DNA from 2 places in the Parasphingorhabdus pacifica genome. Region 1 is predicted to be linked to the other one. Evidence: riboswitches for the same ligand, from Rfam matches in the RefSeq annotation. Region 1 holds a riboswitch; the other holds the start of a gene.

Region 1 (9,565 bases):
TTCTCGGGGTCGCTGTTCCCGTTCGTCTTCATCACGATCGCTTGCGGCGCGCTGTCCGGTTTCCACGCGCTGGTGTCCTCGGGCACCACCCCGAAGCTGATCCAGAAGGAATCCCAGGTCCGGGTCATCGGCTATGGCGGCATGCTCACCGAATCGTTCGTGGCGATCATGGCGCTCGCCGCGGCGTGCCTCATCGATCCGGGCATCTACTTCGCGATGAACATGCCGGAGACCATGCTGGGCGATTCGGTCCAGACCGCGTCGCAGGCGGTCGCCGGGATCGGCTTCCAGATCACTCCCGAGCAGCTGGCGGCGGCGGCAGCCGCCGTGGAGGAGGAGACCCTCGTCGGGCGCAGCGGTGGCGCGCCCACCCTCGCGCTGGGGTTGTCCGACGTGTTCTCGCAGGTCATCGGCGGCGACTCGATGCGGGCGTTCTGGTACCACTTCGCGGTCATGTTCGAGGCGCTGTTCATCCTGACCACAGTGGACGCAGGGACCCGGGTCGGGCGCTTCATGCTGCAGGACACCATCGGCAACATGTGGCCCAAGTTCGGCGACGTCAGCTGGAAGCCGGGCCTGTGGATCTCCAGCGCGGCGATCGTCGGTGGCTGGGGCTACTTCCTCTGGGCCGGTGTCAACGACCCGCTCGGCGGCATCAACCAGTTGTTCCCGCTGTTCGGCATCGCCAACCAGCTGCTGGCTGCGATCGCACTGGCGGTGGCCACCACGATCCTGATCCGCACTGGCCGGGCCAAGTACGCGTGGGTGACGCTGGTGCCGCTCGCCTTCGACACGGTCGTCACGCTCACCGCCAGCTGGCAGAAGGTCTTCTCCGCTGATCCGCAGATCGGCTTCTTCGCGCAGCGGGCCGTCTACCAGGAGGCCATCGCGGCCGGTGAGACCAGCAAGGGCGCTGCGAGCACGGTCGCGGAGATGGAGAAGGTCGTTCTCAACTCCACTGTGGACGGCGTGCTTTCCGTCCTGTTCGCGACGCTGATCATCATCGTGCTGGTGGACGCGATGCGCGTGTGGGTCAAGGCGCTGCGCGCGCCGGAGCCGCTGCCCAGCACGGAAGCCCCGTACGTCGAATCGACGCTGTGGGCTCCGTCCGGACTGATCCCCACCCCGGAGGAACGGCGGACCGAGAAGGAGCGCGTCACGGCTGGGGCGGACACGTGAGCACGGCCGGAATCTCGAGCACGATCCTGCCCAAGCTGTGCCGGTCCGCCCGGTCGGCTTGGCAGATCGCGCGCGGAGTGGTCGGCGAGACCGCTTACGAGCGGTACCTCGAACACCACAACGCACATCACCCGGACGAGCCCGCGATGGGTGAACGGGAGTTCTGGCGACGCCACATCGACCGGGGCGACACCCAACCGGGTTCCCGCTGCTGCTGAACCGAGCGCGGGCCACCCACCCCCTCGGGGGTCGGTGGCCCGCGTTCACGCGCTCGACCGCTCGGTCGTCGGGCGCCGGGCCGCCCGACGGGGCCCGCGCCCGGAGCAGGCCGACGGTTGCCCGTCCGGCTCAGCCTGCCGGGATTTCCCGCAGCAACCGCTGGCGGTCGAGCTCGGGCAGGAACGACGCGCGAAAAGAGTTCGCCGCGAACTCCCGCATCACGTCCGCGCCCAAACCGAGCTCCTGCCGCACCGCGCGGAAGTTGTCCTCGACGTAACCACCGAAGTAGGCCGGATCGTCCGAGTTGAGCGTGACCACCACCCCGGAGTCGACCAACTGCGGCAGGCAGTGCTCGGACAAGTCCGGCACGCACCGCAGGCGCACGTTCGACAGCGGGCAGACCGTCAGCGGTACCCGATCGGTCGCCAGCCGCCGCAGCAAAGCGGAATCCTCCACCGAACGAATACCGTGGTCGACCCGATCAACACCCAGGACGTCCAGCGCCTGCCAGATGTACTCGGGGGGACCTTCCTCGCCCGCGTGGGCCACCAGGTGCAGACCCGCGTCCCTGGCCTGCGCGAAGACCTCGGCGAACGCTTCCGGCGGGAAGCCGACCTCGGCCGAGTCCAACCCGATGCCCGTGAGTCGATCGACGTGCGGCACCAGCGCGTCCCAGGTCTCCAGCGCCTTCTCCGGGCCCTGATCCCGCAGGAAGCAGGCGATCAACCGGGTCGAAACGCCGAACCGTTCGGTGCTGGTCGACAGCGAAGCGTCCAACCCGTCGAGAACGGTCTCCAGCGGCACTCCCCTGCTCAGGTGAGCCTGCGGGTCGAAGAAGATCTCGGCGTGCCGAACCCCCTGTTCTCGGGCTCGCGCCAGGTAGGAGTCCGCGAGATCCGTGAAGTCCTGCGCGGTCCGGAGCACGTTCATCGCCAAGTAGTACAGATCGAGGAACGACTGCAGATCGTCGAAGACGTACCGGCGCCGCAGCTCCTCCACGTCGGCGAACGGAAGCTCGACTCCGTTGCGCTCCGCGCACGCGAAGACCAACTCCGGCTCCATGGCGCCTTCTATGTGCAGGTGCAACTCGGCTTTGGGCAACACGCCCAGCTGGCCAGAACTCAATTCGCCTCCCCGTTCGAAATCATCGGCCACGATACTGCGGGGGCGGTCGGAGCGACGTCTCCACCTCCGTGGGTGCTGCGGAGCGGGCCCGGGGAGACTTTGTCCTCGGCCGGAACACCGGCGAACCGATGGAGGACGAAACATGGCTGATCTGGCGGCGCAGGACACCAAGCTCGGCGATGGTGACGAAGCCCAACCCGGCAACACGGTCACGCTGCACTACGTCGGCACGCTGGCCGACGGTTCCAAGTTCGACTCGTCCAGGGACCGCGGTCGGGGCCTGACCTTCCAGCTGGGCGCCGGGCAGGTCATCGAGGGTTGGGATCGCGGCGTGGTCGGCATGAAGGTCGGCGGCTTCCGCGAGCTCGTGATCCCCCCACACCTGGGGTACGGCGAGCACGGCTTCCCGCCGGTGATCCCGCCGAACTCCGAGCTGCACTTCGAGGTGGAGCTCCTCGGCGTGCGCTGAACCGCGGTGGCGCGCCGGGGCCGCCAACCGGCGGTGGCGATCACCACCGCGGGGACGCGGTCCCGGCCGGTTCCGGTGAACGCTGGTACGTTGAGGATCGGATGGTCGAGCAAGACACCCAGGTCGTTGCGCACCGCCGGAGAAGCCGTGACCGATCGAAATGAAGCAGAGGCTTCCGACGTCATGTCGGAAGCCTCCGGCACGGAGGACCAAGCCGAAAAGCTCCTCGGCCCCCTGGCTGAGGACATGCACGACTACGCGATCTTCGGGCTGGACGCGGACGGATTCGTGTCCAGCTGGAACGCCGGGGCCCGGCGGATGAAGGGCTATCGCAGCGACGAGATCATCGGGCGTCACTTCACCACGTTCTACCCGCGCGATCAGATCGAATCCGGTCATCCGCAGTGGGAGCTGGCCCAAGCAGCGGCCAACGGCTTCTGCATCGACCACGGCTGGCGGGTCCGCAAGGACGGGACCCGGTTCTGGGCCCACGTGGTCATCACGGCCCAGCGGTCCACCGACGGCCGACTGGACGGGTTCGTCAAGGTAACCCGGGACAACACCGAGGTCCACGCCCGGCAACGACGTTCCGCCCGACGATTCAGCGACCTGTTCCGGATGGCCCCGGTGGCCATCGCGCTGTTCGACGATGACGGGCTGCTGCTCGACGCGAACGGCACGCTGCGTGATCTGCTCGACTACCGCCTCTACGAGCTGGTCGGGAAGAGATCGAACGATCTGTTGCATCCGGACGAGAAAGCGGAAGACCTGTTCCCGGCTCGATCGCTCCCCGCGCACAAGAGCGTTGAGGAACCGCCCGGGCCGGCGCACCGCCTGCTGCTGCGCTCGGACGGGGAACCGTTGTTGTGCGAGGTTCGCTGCGCGCCGTCCGTGCAGGACGACGGCACTCGCTTCTGGCTGGCGGGGCTCGAGGACGTCACCGAACAGGTGGCTCGCGCCAACAACCTTTACTACCAGACCACCCACGATGCGGATACCGAACTGCTCAACCGCAAGGGCGTCACCGAGTTGCTCACACAGCTGCTCGAAGAGCGGAACCCGTTCGAGATCGGCGTCCTGTTCTGCGACCTGGACAACTTCAAACGCGTCAACGACTCCCTCGGCCACGAAGCCGGGGACGAACTGTTGGTGATGATCGCGCGGCGACTGACCAACGAGCTGCCGCAGGCGTGCACGCCTGCCCGGCTGTACGGCGACGAGTTCCTGATCGTCTGCTCGGACCTGGCCTCGTGCGATGGAATGACAGTGCTGACCAGCCGGGTTCTGGAGATCCTCCGCACGGTGCTGTCCGTACGCGGCAACCTGATCAACGTCTCGGCCTCCATCGGGACCGCGACGGCCGACGACCCGGAGATCAGTGGTGAGGAGCTCGTGCGAAGGGCCGACCGCGCGAGGTTCGTTGCCAAAGCGCAAGGCCACGGTTCCGCGCTCCGCGCTCGTCGTTCGCTGAGCAGTTCGATCTCGGCTCAGCTGACCTTGGAGCAGGAGCTGCGGCAGGCGATCTTGCACGGTCACCTCACCCTGCACTACCAACCGGTGGTCGACGGGGAGCGGTCGATCGTGCTCGCCGAAGCCCTGGTGCGGTGGCCGCACCCGGAACGGGGAATGCTCGCTCCCGACGTCATCCTGTCCGTGGCCGAGCAGGGTGGCCTGGAGATCGAACTGGACAGGTGGGTGCTGCGCACCGCGCTGCGCGAAGCTGCGAGCTGGCCGGTGAACGGCACCCGTCCGGTCGGGATAGCCGTGAACCTCTCCGGGCTCCGACCGACGCTCCAGAGCTTTTCCGAAGAGGTGTCGTCCGCCATCGCCGACAGCGGCATCGCTTCCGAGCGAGTGGTGCTGGAGATGGTCGAGACCATCCTGGTGAACGTGTCGGAGCGACCGAGCAGGACGATGCGCGAACTCGCCGCGACCGGGCTCCGGTTCGCCATGGACGACTTCGGCACCGGCTACTCGTCGCTGGCCCGTCTCAAGGACCTGCCGACGCAGATCGTCAAGCTCGATCGACGGTTCGTTTCCGGGATGGGATCGGACCCGTCCGACCTGGGCATCGCACGCGCCGTGGTGGAACTCGCCCGCGCGATGGGCCGCACGTGCATTGCGGAAGGAGTCGAGACCGCCACTCAGTACCGCCTGTTGCACGGTCTCGGCGTGGACGCCTACCAGGGGTACTTGTTCGCGGCTCCGCTGCCGGTACACGAGTTCCGGGAACTGCTCTCGCGCTCACCGTTGCCGCTTCCGGACGGATAGCAGCCCCGCAACTCCTGAATTCTCGGAATCCCAGTTCCAGGACATCTCCGCGCAATCGATTGCCCCGACGACCGGAGTGGTCAGTCATCGCGCGAGCGGTCCGAGACCGGCCACACGTACGGCAGATCCGATCGCACACCGGGAAAATACCTGCGGTAGTGGCCCGGGTCCTTGCGCAACAGCGCAGACTGGTGGCTGCGATGGAATCGCCGATCACCGAGCCACGGCGGCAGTTCTCCGACGAGGGCCAGTTCCTCCCGGGTTCGCACGGTGGTGGTACCGGCCGCCCGTTCCAGATCGGCAGCGATCGTCGCGGCACATGTGTCCCGGTAACCGGCCGAACACCACACGGCGCACACGTCGAGGCCGTAGCGGGCGAGCAACTCCGCGTAACCCGTCCACATCACGACCGCGGGATGGGTACGCCAGCCGTACCCCGGCACCGTCAGCGCGCGGAGGACCTGCATCGTCTCCACCCGTTGCTTGCCAAGTCGCTTGGTGTCGAGCACGCGCGCGGTCTCGATGAAGTCCGGATACGGGAGAAAGGTCTGCACGTCCTGCAGTGTGTTCCCACCCACTCCCACTCGCCAAGGCAGCGGAGAACCACCGACCGCCCGAACCAGCTGCCGTCGAAGCCCGGAGCACCCCTCTTCTCGTGATTTCGAACGCCCCGATACCGATGAATCACAGGAGAATCCGACGCCGTGCAACGCTGCAGCTTGGGCGAAACGCGCGCCGCACACATCCCGGCCCCGTCGCTCACGTCGCCACCGACGACATTGTGCGTCACATCATGGTCCCCATCTCGCCGCACATTGCCGTGATAGCGTCCGGCTGCCAGTAATAGCCATCGTGAATGGCTTGGGAATCCGGTGAGAATCCGGAACTGACGCGCAGCGGTGAGCGGCGACGAGCAGGAACACGGCCACTGGGCGAACTGCCCGGGAAGGAGTTCCCACTCGGACGACCCCGAGTCCGAAGACCTGCTGGCCACTCAGTCGAACGCGTTTCGGCTGAGCGGAAACCGTAGGACCGGGCTTCGCGACCGAGCCCCGCACGGGGAGGAAATCCGTGGCGAAAAACTTTTCCGCCTGCTGTACCGCTGTGCTTCTCACCGCAGCACTCGCGCTGTCCGGCTGTTCCGGGGGAACAGCTGCCGAACCGGATGCCGACGCCGGTGACCACCTTTCGCTGGACAACTGTGGTGAACAGGTTCAGCTGGAGCACCCGCCGCAGCGGGCTGTCGCGCTCAACCAGGGCAGCGCCGAGATCATGCTGGCCTTGGGCCTCTCCGACCGGATGGTGGGTACCGCGACCTGGACGGATCCCGTACTACCGGAGCTGGCTGAGGAGAACGCCGAGGTACCGCGCCTCGCCGAGAACTACCCGTCGTTCGAGCGCGTTCTCGCGGCCGAGCCGGACTTCGCCGCATCGTCGTTCGCCTCGACGCTGAGCAAGGGTGGCGTGGCGACCCGCGCGCAGTTCGACGAACTCGGAGTGCCGACCTACCTCTCCCCCGCCGACTGTGCGAAGGACAACAGCGGCAGCGGCGACGGCGCCCGGCACGAACCCCTGAAAATGGACCTCGTCTACACCGAAATCCGGGAAATCGCCCGCATTTTCGACGTGGCGGAACGGGGTGAACAACTCGTCGCCGACCTGCAGAACCGAATGCGCGAAGCCACCGCCGACATCGACGCTTCGCACGCGAGACTGCTCTTTTGGTTCGCCAACTCCGAATCGCCGTACATGGCAGGCTGCTGCGGCGCACCGGGAGTGATCACCCGCACGCTGGATGCGAAGAACGTCTTCGACGACACCAAGCAGGAGTGGCCGCAGATCAACTGGGAGACGGTCGCTCAACGCAATCCCGATGTTCTCGTGCTGGGAGATCTCACCCGGAATTCGGAAACCGCCGAGACGGCCCGAAGCAAGATCGAATTCTTGGAGACGCATCCGGTGGCACGTGAGATGGACGCGGTCGAGAACGACCGGTACGTCCCCCTCACCGGACAGGCGATGAACCCGACGATGCGCACCGTCGATGGCGTCGAGAAGGTCGCGGCCGCATTGCGCGAGTTCGGGTTGACGGGTTGAGGACGGAGACACCCGCGTTAACGACCTCCACCACGGACCGGGCTCGCGCGCACGCGGTTTGGTTGCCGGTGCTGGGCATCGCCGTGCTGGCGGTGTCCATCGCGATCGCCGTCACCATCGGCCCTGCCGGCATCGGCGTAGGCGACGTGTGGACGACGCTCCTGTCCCGGGTCGGCGTGGCCGAATCCGAGCTGAGCCCCATCCGCGAAGGGATCGTGTGGAACCTGCGGTTTCCGCGGGTGCTGCTGTCCGCGGTCTGCGGTGCGGGACTGGCCGTCTGCGGTGCGGTCATGCAGTCGATGCTGCGGAACCCGCTCGCGGACCCGTTCGTGCTCGGAGTGTCCTCGGGCGCTTCGGCCGGAGCGGTCGTGGTGGTGGTGCTCGGTGCCGGAGGTGGGCTGCTCTCGATCTCGACGGGTGCCTTCCTGGGTGCGGTGCTCTCGTTCGGACTCGTACTGCTGCTCAGCCACATCCTGGGCGGGACCACGGATCGCGTGGTGCTCTCGGGTGTCGCCGCCATGCAGCTGTTCTCCGCGATCACCTCGTTCATCGTGCTCACCGCCGCCGATGCGGAAACGACCCGGGGTGTGCTGTTCTGGATGCTGGGCTCGTTCAGCAGCGCTTCGTGGCCGGAAGTATCGGTGTGCGCGGCCGTGCTGCTGGTCGCCGTGCTGGTGTGCTTCGGCCACGCCCGAACGCTCGACGCGTTCGCCTTCGGCCAGGACGCGGCGGCCGCTCTCGGCGTGCCGGTGACCAGGACCCGAATCGTGCTGCTGGCGGTGACCGCTCTGCTCACCGCGACGTTGGTGAGCACGTCGGGAGCAGTCGGTTTCGTCGGTCTGGTGCTCCCGCACGCGGCGCGGGCGCTGACCGGTGCCCTGCACACCCGACTGCTCCCCGCGACCGCGGTGGCCGGTGCGATCTTCCTGGTGTGGGTCGACACCCTGGCCCGAACAGTGCTCGACCCGCAGGAGGTGCCGGTGGGAGTGGTCACCTCGCTGATCGGCGTACCGGCCTTCGTGCTGGTCCTCTACCGCACCCGGAGGCCATGATGTCCGCGGGACAAGGGCTCGACACCGAACGCGTCAGCCGGACCGCCGGTGGGCAACTCATCCTGGACGGGGTGAGTCTCACGCCGGCACCGGGCTCCACGGTGGGTCTGCTCGGGCCGAACGGTTCGGGCAAGACCACGTTGCTCCGGTTGCTTTCCGGGGTTCTCGGTCCGAGCTCCGGCGTGGTTTACCTGGACGGGCGGCCGTTGAACGAGCTGGCGCGCAAGACCATCGCCCGGCGGGTGGCCGTCGTCGAGCAGCAGGCGGACACCCAGGTGGATCTCAACGTGCTCGACATCGTCCGGCTGGGGCGGATTCCGCACCGCAAAGCCTGGGCCGCGCCCTCGGGAGAGGACGCGGCCGCTGTGCGTTCGGCGCTCGCCCGGACCGACTTGGAAGGCAAAACCGACCGCTCCTGGCGGACGCTGTCCGGCGGAGAGCGCCAACGCGTGCAGATCGCCCGCGCTCTGGCGCAACAGCCCCGCGAACTGCTCCTCGACGAACCGACGAACCATCTGGACATCCAATACCAGCTCGACCTGCTCAACCTGGTGACGAACCTGCCGTTGACCGCGATCATCGCCTTGCACGACCTCAACCTGGCCGCGATGCACTGCGACCAGCTCTTCGTGCTGCGAGAAGGCCGAGTGGTCGCGGGGGGAACTCCCGGGGAAGTGCTCACCGAGGATCTGCTGGTGGACGTCTACGGTGTGCGGACCGAGATCACCCCGGTCGGCCCCGGCGGTCGCCCGCACATCCGTTTCCTCGGCACCACCTGAGCGGCACGGAGCCCGCGGACCACGCCCGGCGGCGGGTGCGCGGGTTTGCTCCGCCACGAGTTTCGGGTAGGTCCTCGGACAGGATGAACGTCGGCCCTGTGGAGGTAGCGATGGCTGAGCAGGTGAAGGTACTCGCGCTCGGCGAGCACCGGTTCGCCGCCGAGGTCCACGAGGCGAACGAAACCACCCACCACGAGGTCCGGTCCTCCCAGAAACTGCTCGATGACCTGGCCATACCGGAACCGGACGAGCAGCAGCTCGTGGCCGAATCCGTGAAGTACCTGCTGCAGAAGGTTCCGGTGACCTCGGTGCCCGAGGAGATCGACCTCAACGGTATGGAGGCCGAGGACGGCGACTATTTGGCGGAGATTCGC
Region 2 (9,565 bases), 200 kb from region 1:
GCCGCGCGCGTTCGGACTCGTCGGCGGTACGCAGTGCCGTCTCGTAGAGCGCGTCGAACTCCGGCGAGCGGTAGCCGGTGTAGTTGTTGGAGCCCGCTTGACCGTGCATGCGCTGTCCGAGGAACGTCGTCAACGGCAGCGACGACGTTCTGGTGTGCGCGGCGACGCCCTTCTTCTTGATCTCCGAGAAGTAGGTCTCGGACGGTCGCACCCTGGGCGTGACAGCCGCTCCGATCTCGCCGAGTTGTTCGGCGATCAGGCTCGCCGCAGATTCGAAGTAGGGGTCGGAGTTGCTGGTGAGCAGCTCGAATTCGAGGTCTTCCGCTCCTGCGTCCCGCAGCAGCGACTTCGCTCGGTCGATGTCGCGCCCGCGTTGCGGCAGGTCTTCGGGGTAGAACCGGATTCCTTTGCCGAACAGGTCGTTGCCCACCTCGCCCTGACCGCTCAAGGCGATGTCGACGAGCGCTCGGCGGTCGACGCCGAGCAGCACCGCCTTCATGACCCTGGGGTCGTGGAACGGTGGGCGGTCGACCTTGAGCGCGACCGCCTGCATCGTGCCCGTCGTGGCGGCGAGCAGTTTGGTTCGCTGGTCGTTGCCGAGCTGTCGCGCGGCGTTGGCACTGATGTCGTGCGCGTAGTGCACCTGCCCGGACACGAGCGCCGACACGCGGGCGGATTCGTCTTCGACCGGGACGAACTCCAATCCGGGCGGTTTCGGAGCGCCGGACCAGTGACCGTCGAATCGGGTGAGGACGGCGGTTCCGCCCGGCTGGAACTCGCCGAAGCGGAACGGGCCGGAGCCGACCGGAGCGCTGAAATCGGTCGTCCCGGCCGGAACGATCTCGGTGCACGGTGCGCCCCACGCCGAGGGGAATTCGAAGTTAGGCGTGCGCAGCACGAGTTCGAGCTCGGTTTCCGATCTCGTCCGGCTAGCGGCGAAGTCGACGGTGTTGAAGTTCTTGGCCGCGGCCGACGATGTGGCCGGGTCGGCGATGCGCCGGTAGCTGTAGAGCACGTCCTCGGCGGTGACCCGGCGGCCGTCGTGGAATCGGGCAGGGCGAAGGCGGATCAGCCACCGGGTTCCGGTGGCGTCCGCTTCCCACGACTCGGCCAGGCGTGGCACGACGCTCATGTCGTCGGCATAGCCGACCAGCGTGTCGAACAGGGCTTTCGCTCGCGCCTGGTCGACGAACAGGGTTCCCTTGTGCGGATCGAGGGATTCCCTGGTGCCCGCTGTCGAGAACGCGAGCCGGAGCCGGTCCGCGGAGTTGGTTCCACCGCCCGCGCAGGCAGCGAGCGGAACGGACGCCGCGACTCCCAGTGCGGTGGAGAGCAGGTGTCGCCTGCTCCAGACGCTTGTTCCTGCCGCTTGCTTCACGCCTTCGCTCCTTCTGCTCCGGTCTCGGCGGGCTGCTGATCGGGTGCCGGTTTTCGGGCGAGCAGGCCGCGGCGGTGCATGGCCGTGGTTACCAGGGACCCGGCGATTCCCACGGTGAAAAGAACCAGCCATGGCAGCCAGCGAGTGGCAGGATCGGTGAACTCGTCCAGCAGTGCTCCCACCAGCCAGCTCACGGCTGCGGCGACCAAGCTGGAAACGAGGTAGTAGAACCCGTAGTAGGTGCCGGCGAGTCGCTCGCTGCCGACGATCGGCAACAGCTCCATCGCGAACGGGTTGGTGATGGCCTGGCCCACCGTGAACAGCGCCGTCGTCACGAGTACCGGCAGCATCGACGCGGCCAGCACGGTCCAGTCGGAGCTCAGCTCGGCCGTTTCGCGGGAGGTCAGCAGCGGTCCGCTCGCCATGAGCGGGACGAACGACGAACCCATGCAGGCCAACCCGATGACGATGGACTGCCCCGACGTCCAGCGGGCACGGCACCAGTTCGTGATCCGCACCTGGAAGAACACGACGATCACGGTGGACACGACGAACACCGCGGTGATCGCCCACGACGCACCCGACACCCGCTGAGCTTCCAGCGGCAGGGCCAAGTACAGCTGGTTGTAGAGGGCGAAGTAGGCCGAAAGGGCCAGCGTGAACACCAGGAATCGCCGGTTCGTCCCCACTTCTCGCCAGCTGCCGAGCACGCCCTGTTGCGGCTCGACTGCCCGATGCGGGAGCACGAGCACCTGGGCGACGGTGAGCACAGCGAACGCGATGCAGGCGACCAGCGCCACCAGCCGGAAGTCGACCGACAGCAGAACTGCCCCGATCAGCGGTCCGACGAGGGTGCCCGCGTGCGCGAAGACGTTGAACACCGCGAACGCCTCGGCCCGGTGATCGCCTGCCTCGTGCATGAGGTAGGTGCGCACGGCCGGGTTGAAGAACGCTCCGGCCAGCCCGGTGAGGACCACGGCCACGACGAGTCCGGGCAGCGAGGTCAGGAAGCTGAACAGGGCGAACGCCACCACCCGCAACCCGCAACCGAGGATGATCATAGGTCGGCAGCCGAGCCGGTCCGCGGCCGTCCCGCCGACGAGGAACATGCCCTGCTGGCTGAGATTGCGCACGCCGAGCACGAGGCCGATCAGCGCAGCGCCGTAACCGAGGTCGTGGCTCATGTAGGAGGCGAGGAACGGCAGCAACATGTAGAAGCCGACGTTGATGCCGAACTGGTTGACGACCAGCAGTCGGGCGGGCCATGAGAGCTGCTGGAAAGCTCGCGTACTCGTCATCGGTTCGTTTCCTCCTCGCACACCGGGCACGCGCCCTGCTCGGTGGTACGTCGACCGCACGGATCGCTGACCGCGCGGCAGCGGGTCCACCGCGATCCCTTCGAAGCGGCCATGTTGTCCACTTCGGACGGCTGGGTGGCGGCGGGCACGAGCTCGTGCCTGCGGCAGAAATCGTCGTCGTAGATGGTTTCCCAGTAGCGGTGCGGACCGTCCGGAAACACCGCGGCCACCCGGGCGGATCCGAGTTCGCGCGCGCACCACGCGGCCACCATCGCGGCCGCCCCGGTGCTCCAACCGCCGGTGACGAACGCGTCGGCGGCCATGCGCCGGCAAGCGTCGGCGGTTTCGGCCGGGCCGGTCCAGTGGACCTCGTCGAAGTGCCGGTAGGCGACGTTGGACGGATGGATGCTGCTGCCCAGGCCGCGCATGAGCCTTCGTTCGGCGGAGTGGCCGAACACGCTCGAACCGGCCGAGTCCACCCCCACGATCCGGATGTCCGGCCAGTGCTCGCGGAGCATCGACGCGATCCCGGCGCTGTGCCCACCGGTGCCGACGCTGCACACCAGCGCGTCGAGGCGGTCGAACTGTCCGATCAGTTCCCGGCCGACGTCGTGGTACCCGGCCGGGTTGTCCGGGTTGTTGTACTGGTCCGGCCAGTAGGCGCCGGGCAGCTCCGCGAGCAGCGCGTGCACTCGTTCCAGCCGTGCTCGCTGCCAGCCGCCCACCGGGTGCGGCCGGGAAACGATCTCCACACGTGCGCGGTGGGAGCGCAGCAGGGCGGCGGTCATCGGGTCCAGTTCCCGGTCGGCGACGATGACCACGGGATGCCCCAGGGCCATGCCGACGTAGGCCAGGCCGATCGCCAGGGTCCCACTGCTCGATTCCACGATGGTGCCGCCGGGGCGGAGTTCACCGCGTTCCCGAGCGCCGCGCAGCATCGACAGCGCCGCGCGAGCCTTCATCGTGCCGGGGCCCAGCCCTTCGAGCTTCGCCCAGAAACCCGGGTGGCTCCGCGGCAGCGGTGTGTCCACTCGCAGCACCGGGGTGTCACCGATGAGATCCAGCAGCGTGTCGCACTTCCGCCCGCCGCGCGCGGGCGCCTGTTGGGCGAGCGTCATGGTCGATCACCCCGGTAGCAGTGCAGGTCGGTGGCGTCGCCGGTCAGCCAGAAGAAGGGGTATGGCTCGGCGGACAGGGCGGTGATGTCGGTGCCGAGCAGCTCGCGGAGGACGGCGCTTCCGGTCTGCGCGAACATCACCAGCGGCAGCCGGAGTTCGCGGCACTGCTCGACGATGTCGTCGAAGCTGGTGTTGTTCAGGACCATCCCCGATGCGAGCACGGCATCGGCCTGCTCGATCGCTTGCCGGTGATCTTCGAGGACGGGTTCGTCCCATTCGGTGCGGCCGCCCTTGAGATCGCACGGCACGTAGTCGATCCCGCGCTCGCGCAGTGCGGACAGCAGCGAGTTCACCACTCCGATCACCGCGACGCGGCCGCCGCCGGGGACGAGCTGGGCGACGGCCCGAGCCCGTGCCATCGACTTCTCCAGGGAGGTTCCGGGGGCTATCCGGACGGTCCGGGCGGCCGGATGCTGGGCGTGTGGCCTGAGATGGGCCAGGTAGGCGTCGAGTGCGGCCATCCGCACGGCCCGTTCGGGATGGGAGAGGAGCTCGTCGATGTCGCGGCCGACGGTGTCGGTGACCACGTCGTCGCTGATCTGCCCCGGCTCCACGGCGCAGGATCCGACGGCTGCTCCGATGCGCACGCTGAGCACCGTGTTGAGGTAGCTGGTCCGGCGGCCGGAGTGCTGCGCGGCTTGCACGGTAAGGAACGCCACGGAGGCGGTCGTGTCCGCCGGGTTTCCGTCGGCTCGGGCCGCTTCGATCAGCTGGTCCAGCTGGTTGTCGCCGACGCGCAGGTCGGCAGGTGGGGGAGTAGAAGGCACAGATGTCTCCACACGTGAGGAAGAAGTGGTGATGCCGAGTGCGGGCGCGAAGGATCAGCGCCTGCGGGGATCACACGACGTGTGGAGCTGCCGAGAACCGTTCCGGTCGGATGGTCAGCGGGATGATGACGCACTTGTCCGAGTGCACGGGTACCTCCTCCGGGGCTCCGCGACCCCGTACGAATCGGCACGACGGTGCGAGTCTCCTGACTCGTGGGTCGACGTCACCCCCGGCCTTCCCACCGAGTGCTCGGCAGTGGCTCAGGTGGAGGTGGCTCTCCACTCACAGTGGCGGGACCGTGCCGGATTCGCACCGGCTTCCTGCGCACCATCGCTTGAACTTTCGCATGAACTTTTCAGCCGCTGGGGGTGGAGTCAAGGCTTCCAGGTCCTAGATCACGTTTTGTCGCCAGTAGTATGCAATAGAAAGTGCTTTTCAATAGTTCGTCTACGGAGGTGGAGACGTGTCCCGGGAAGAGGTCCGCGCGGTCGGCGAGTACGAGGTCAGGCGGGCGTGCCGGTCCGACATCGAGAGCGCCCGCACGCTGATGCTCGATACCTTCTACCGCGTGATGGGGCACGGCTACGTGTCCGAGTGGCATGCGGACGTGATCGAGATGGAGGCGAGCTACTTCCGCACTCCGGGCCACGCCTTGTTCGTCGCCGTGCTCGGTGACGAGGTCGTCGGCACGGCCTCGGTGCGGGCCAGTGGCCCCAAGAGTCCGCCGCATCCCAGGTGGATCGCCGACCGCTACGGCGCGGAAGGCGCGGCGCAGATCTTCCGCACGTACGTCCGCCCCGAACACCGCCGTCACGGACTGGCTCGCGAGCTCGTCGACATGGCGTGCGGATTCATCGCCGACGAGCCGGGATACGACACGATCTACCTGCACACGAACCCGGCGATCGAGGGTGCCGAGTCGTTCTGGCGCGGGGTGGCCAAGGAGGTCTACGACGCGCGGCAGAACAGTGACTACAGCCCCGTCGTCCACTTCGAGATCCCGGTCCCGGTCAGCGGGTGATGCCCGGAAGCCGCCCGGTCCGGACCACAGAGGTTGTGGCCCGATTCTTTCGAAGGGTGTCCATCCGGCCACTCGTGTGTTCCCGGTGGGCGGGCGGATGCTCGTAGCCGGAAGCGGCAGACGAGGTTCGAGGGGTCGGCATGAAGGTGTTGTGGGTATTCGCCCATCCGGAACAGCGTTCGCTCAGCGCGTCCTTGCGCGACGCGGGCATCGACGAGCTGCGGGCGCGCGGCGAGGAGGTACGACTGTCCGATCTGTACGCCATGCGCTGGAATCCGGTTGTGGCCAGCGCGGACTTCGCCCACGATCCACGTGAGCGGCTGATCGTCGGTGACGAGTCCCGGTGCGCGTACACCTCGGGAGAGTTGAGCGAGGACATCCGCGTGGAGCAGGAGAAGCTCGCGTGGGCGGATGCCGTGGTCTTCCAGTTTCCCCTCTGGTGGTACGGCATGCCCGCCATCCTCAAAGGGTGGTTCGACCGCGTTTTCGTCAAGGGATTCGCCTACGGGGTGCGGGAGAACGGCCGCACGCTCCGCTACGGCGAGGGACGGTTGGCGGGGAAGCGCGGAATGCTCCTGCTCACGGCGGGCGCTTCCGAACTCACCATGGGGCCGCGCGGGATCAACGGCGAGGTGGACGACGTTCTGTTCGGTGTGCAGCACGGAACTCTCTGGTATGCGGGAATGTCCGTGCTGCCGCCGCTGGTGGTGCACCGTGCGGACCAGGCATCCGGCACGGATTTCGCGGAGGCGGGCCGTCGCGTGCGGGAACGCGTCGCCGCACTGCCGGCCCTGGAGCCCATCGCCTTCCGCCGCCAGAACGGTGGCGACTACGACGAGGACCTGGTGCTGCGCCCGGAGGTCGCCGCCGGGAGGGCCGGACTCGGCGTGCACCGTGCGGACTCGCCGATCGCGGTGCGGTGACCGGCGTTTGGGGGCAGGCGTCCGGCGGAGCCGTTCGTAGGTGCGGGTGACTCCTTTCCCGGAAGAACGATGTCTCAGATCCGGATGCCCGCCCAGCGCGCGAACCCGGCGAGGGTTCCGGTGGCACGCCGGTCGGCTTCGGCCAGTGCGCGCACGGTTTCGTGCACCGCGGGGTGTCGTCGGGTCTGTTGCGGATTGGCTTTCCTGGCGGAGTTGAGTTCGGTGAGCACCTTTTCGCGGTCGCCGTGCAGCAGCCACGCGCGGGCCATGTCGATGTGGTGGTGTCCGACGCGCTCGGGCTGTTCGTGGTCGGCGATGTCGACCTGCTTGGCGCGGGCGATGGCAGTGGTCCCGTCGTTGCCTTCGACCGGAACGGCGCACCAGTGGATGTCTACGTTGAGCTTGCTCGCGTTGACGTTGTGGTAAGGCGAAGCGAGTGAAACACGCTCGTCGGCCAACGCGCGCGCTTCGACGATGTACTGGTCGGCGCCGGCTCCGTCGCCCGCACGAGCCGCGAGTATCGCGGATCGGAGATGCAGCTGCACGGCGACCGCGTGCCGATCGGACGTTTCGCTCTGGTGCACATGTTCGTGGGCACGCTCCAGAACTCGGATGCCACGCGCGAAGTGGCCGGACTGCAGGAAGTAAGTCGAACGATGGTAGGCCGAGATAGCCATCCGCAGTGGATCGCCGGTCTGAGGGGCGAGCGCGACATGTCGTTCGGATGCTGCCACTGCGATATCCGATTGACCGAAGTGGCCACCGAGGGCCGCCACCAAGCGGTAGGCGTCGTGCAGCATCCCGCGCGCCTGCTCCCCATCCGCCGTGCTGGGTGCCGTCGCGTCACAACGCGCGTAGAGCTGCCCCAATAGTTGGGGCATTCGCTGACACAGCCGCTCGTAGCGGAACGAACTCCGCAGCTTCTCCGCTTGCGCGAGTTGTCGCTCCAGTTCTGCGGGGGACCATGGTGATTCGGACGTTTCGAGGTCGTCGTAGGCGTGCAGAGCCGCTCTCAACTCGTCGACACCTGCGCGTTCGGCGTGCCGGTCGGACACGAATTCAAGTTCGTGCATCCCGTACAGCGCGGCGGTTTCGACACCAAGAGCACGGGCACAGGAAGCGACGAAAGAGGGACTCGGCGGCGTTCGGCCCTGCTCAACCTTTTTCACCAGGCTGGTCGAGACGAAGGCGCGCACGGCTAGGTGGTGTTGGCTCCATCCGGCGAGTTTGCGGAGCTGAGCGATCCGGCCCGCGGCTCCGGTTTCCACGTCCATGACGGCATTGTCCCCAGCCTGTCCCTCCGTGGGAATGCGCAAAGTGGTCGTACCGATTGCATATGGTGATCAGGTGGTGGTGCGGTGGGGTGATTGGTCTTCGACTCGTTGGTGTTCGTGATTCGCGGGCGGGGCGGCCTTCAGCGGATCCGTTCGGCGTTTTTGTCCGTGCTTTTCCGGGCGGGCCACGGGCTTGAACGATCAGAGTCTCGTCACCTGATCGCGTGCTCGGTACGCTGCTGACACCTCTTCGCGGAGGAGCTTGGTTCGGTGTTCCGGGCACGTGAAGAGGTCGACTCCGTGAAGAGGTGATCGGCATGAGCGCCGACGTTGGACAACGGATCAAGGCCGCGAGGCAGCGCGCGGGCATGTCGCGGCCGGTACTCGCCGGTCTGGTCGGCCGGACACCGGAATGGTTGAAGGCGGTTGAAGTCGGTCGCTTGCGAACGCCGCGCCTACCGATGTTGGTGCAGCTCGCCCGCGCGCTGGGGATTTCGGACCTAGCGGATCTGACCGGCAACGGCGACGCGCTTCCCGTGCAGATGTTCGTGGGCGGACCGAAACACGAAGGCCTCGGCGATGTGCAGAGCGCGTTGACGGCCTACCGCCTGACACCGAGCGCTCGACCAGCGGTCGTGGAACATCTCGGGGAGAGGCTGTCGGCAGCATGGCGGATCCGGCATGCGTCACCGGACCACCGGACACAGGTCGGCGCGCTACTGCCCGACCTCGTTCGGGATGGTCAGGACGCGGTATTGGCCCGTACCGGACCGGATCGTCGAGCAGCCCGACGCATCTTGGCCGGAATCTATCGGTTGGCGCAGTTCTACGCCGCGTACCAGCCCGCACCGGAACTCGTCTGGCTGGTGGCCGATCGCGCGCTGCACGAAGCGCAGCTCGCCGACGACGCGTATGCGATGGCCAGCGGTTCGTGGGGCTTGGTGCAAGTTTTGCGAGAGTCTGGCCGGTGGGAAGAGGCCCTCGGCGCAGCCGAAGCGGGAACGCGGTACCTCAAGCCGCATCTTTCGGAAACGGTCGGTGACGACTGGCACGGGCTGACTGGTGCGCTGTTGGCCGAGTCGGCGTTGACCTATGCCCGATGCGGGAAGCATGGGCCTGCCTGGCGGTATTGGGAGCTGGCACACGCCATCGCACGCAAACTTGGCCCCGACTACTGCCACGTCCAGTCCTCGTTCAGCCTGCCGGTGATGGGCGCCCATGCGGTCACGTTGGGGGTGGAACTCCAACGCAACGGAGAAGCTCTGCAGGCTGGGCACGCGATCGACCCGAGCGCGATCCCGTCGGTGCCACGGCGCTCGCGGCATTTGATCGAGGTTGCGCGTGCCCACCACAAGCGGGACGAGCCTGCCGCGTCGCTGGCGACTCTGGAACGTGCGGAAAGCACAGCCACGGACACGGTCCGGTACAACGGCTTCGCTCGCGACCTCGCGATCGGACTCGTGCACTCGCCACCGCCCGGGAAGGGGCAATCGGCACGCGCGCTCGCGCACCGCATGGGACTGCTCGCTCGATAGGTCTAGGGGACGGTTTGTACCCCCGACACCGCCCGGCTGGCCCGACGCTGTGTTCATGACCGACATGATGATCTGGTTCTTCGGTTCGTTGGTGGCGCCCGCGGGCGGCTCGAGCCGGGAGGTCGGACCGTGACTGCGCCGGGTGACCACGGCGGGAACGCGGTGCGGTTGATGCGCACCGCGATGTTCA

Evidence for each region. A riboswitch is a leader RNA that binds a small molecule or an ion and turns the genes downstream of it on or off. The one in region 1 is predicted to bind cobalamin.
Region 2: linked by a shared signal. The riboswitch ahead of ACYVAN_RS21715 (Rossmann-like domain-containing protein) and the one ahead of ACYVAN_RS20790 (ABC transporter substrate-binding protein) in region 1 are both predicted to bind cobalamin.

What each region holds. Positions count from the first base shown of each region.
Region 1 covers NZ_BAAGYS010000014.1:129,264-138,828, forward strand. The annotation lists gene ACYVAN_RS20760 (carbon starvation CstA family protein) at 1-1,179, shown strand, start outside; gene ACYVAN_RS20765 (YbdD/YjiX family protein) at 1,176-1,397, shown strand; gene ACYVAN_RS20770 (adenosine deaminase) at 1,528-2,523, opposite strand; gene ACYVAN_RS20775 (FKBP-type peptidyl-prolyl cis-trans isomerase) at 2,666-2,992, shown strand; gene ACYVAN_RS20780 (putative bifunctional diguanylate cyclase/phosphodiesterase) at 3,140-5,263, shown strand; gene ACYVAN_RS20785 (MSMEG_6728 family protein) at 5,344-5,817, opposite strand; cobalamin riboswitch at 6,085-6,268, shown strand; gene ACYVAN_RS20790 (ABC transporter substrate-binding protein) at 6,368-7,360, shown strand; gene ACYVAN_RS20795 (FecCD family ABC transporter permease) at 7,357-8,412, shown strand; gene ACYVAN_RS20800 (ABC transporter ATP-binding protein) at 8,412-9,191, shown strand; gene ACYVAN_RS20805 (hypothetical protein) at 9,302-9,565, shown strand, end outside.
Region 2 covers NZ_BAAGYS010000014.1:327,147-336,711, reverse strand. The annotation lists gene ACYVAN_RS21730 (ABC transporter substrate-binding protein) at 1-1,378, opposite strand, end outside; gene ACYVAN_RS21725 (MFS transporter) at 1,375-2,676, opposite strand; gene ACYVAN_RS21720 (PLP-dependent cysteine synthase family protein) at 2,673-3,794, opposite strand; gene ACYVAN_RS21715 (Rossmann-like domain-containing protein) at 3,791-4,621, opposite strand; cobalamin riboswitch at 4,801-4,967, opposite strand; gene ACYVAN_RS21710 (GNAT family N-acetyltransferase) at 5,086-5,643, shown strand; gene ACYVAN_RS21705 (NAD(P)H-dependent oxidoreductase) at 5,784-6,566, shown strand; gene ACYVAN_RS21700 (helix-turn-helix domain-containing protein) at 6,641-7,840, opposite strand; gene ACYVAN_RS21695 (helix-turn-helix domain-containing protein) at 8,158-9,375, shown strand; gene ACYVAN_RS21690 (hypothetical protein) at 9,505-9,565, shown strand, end outside.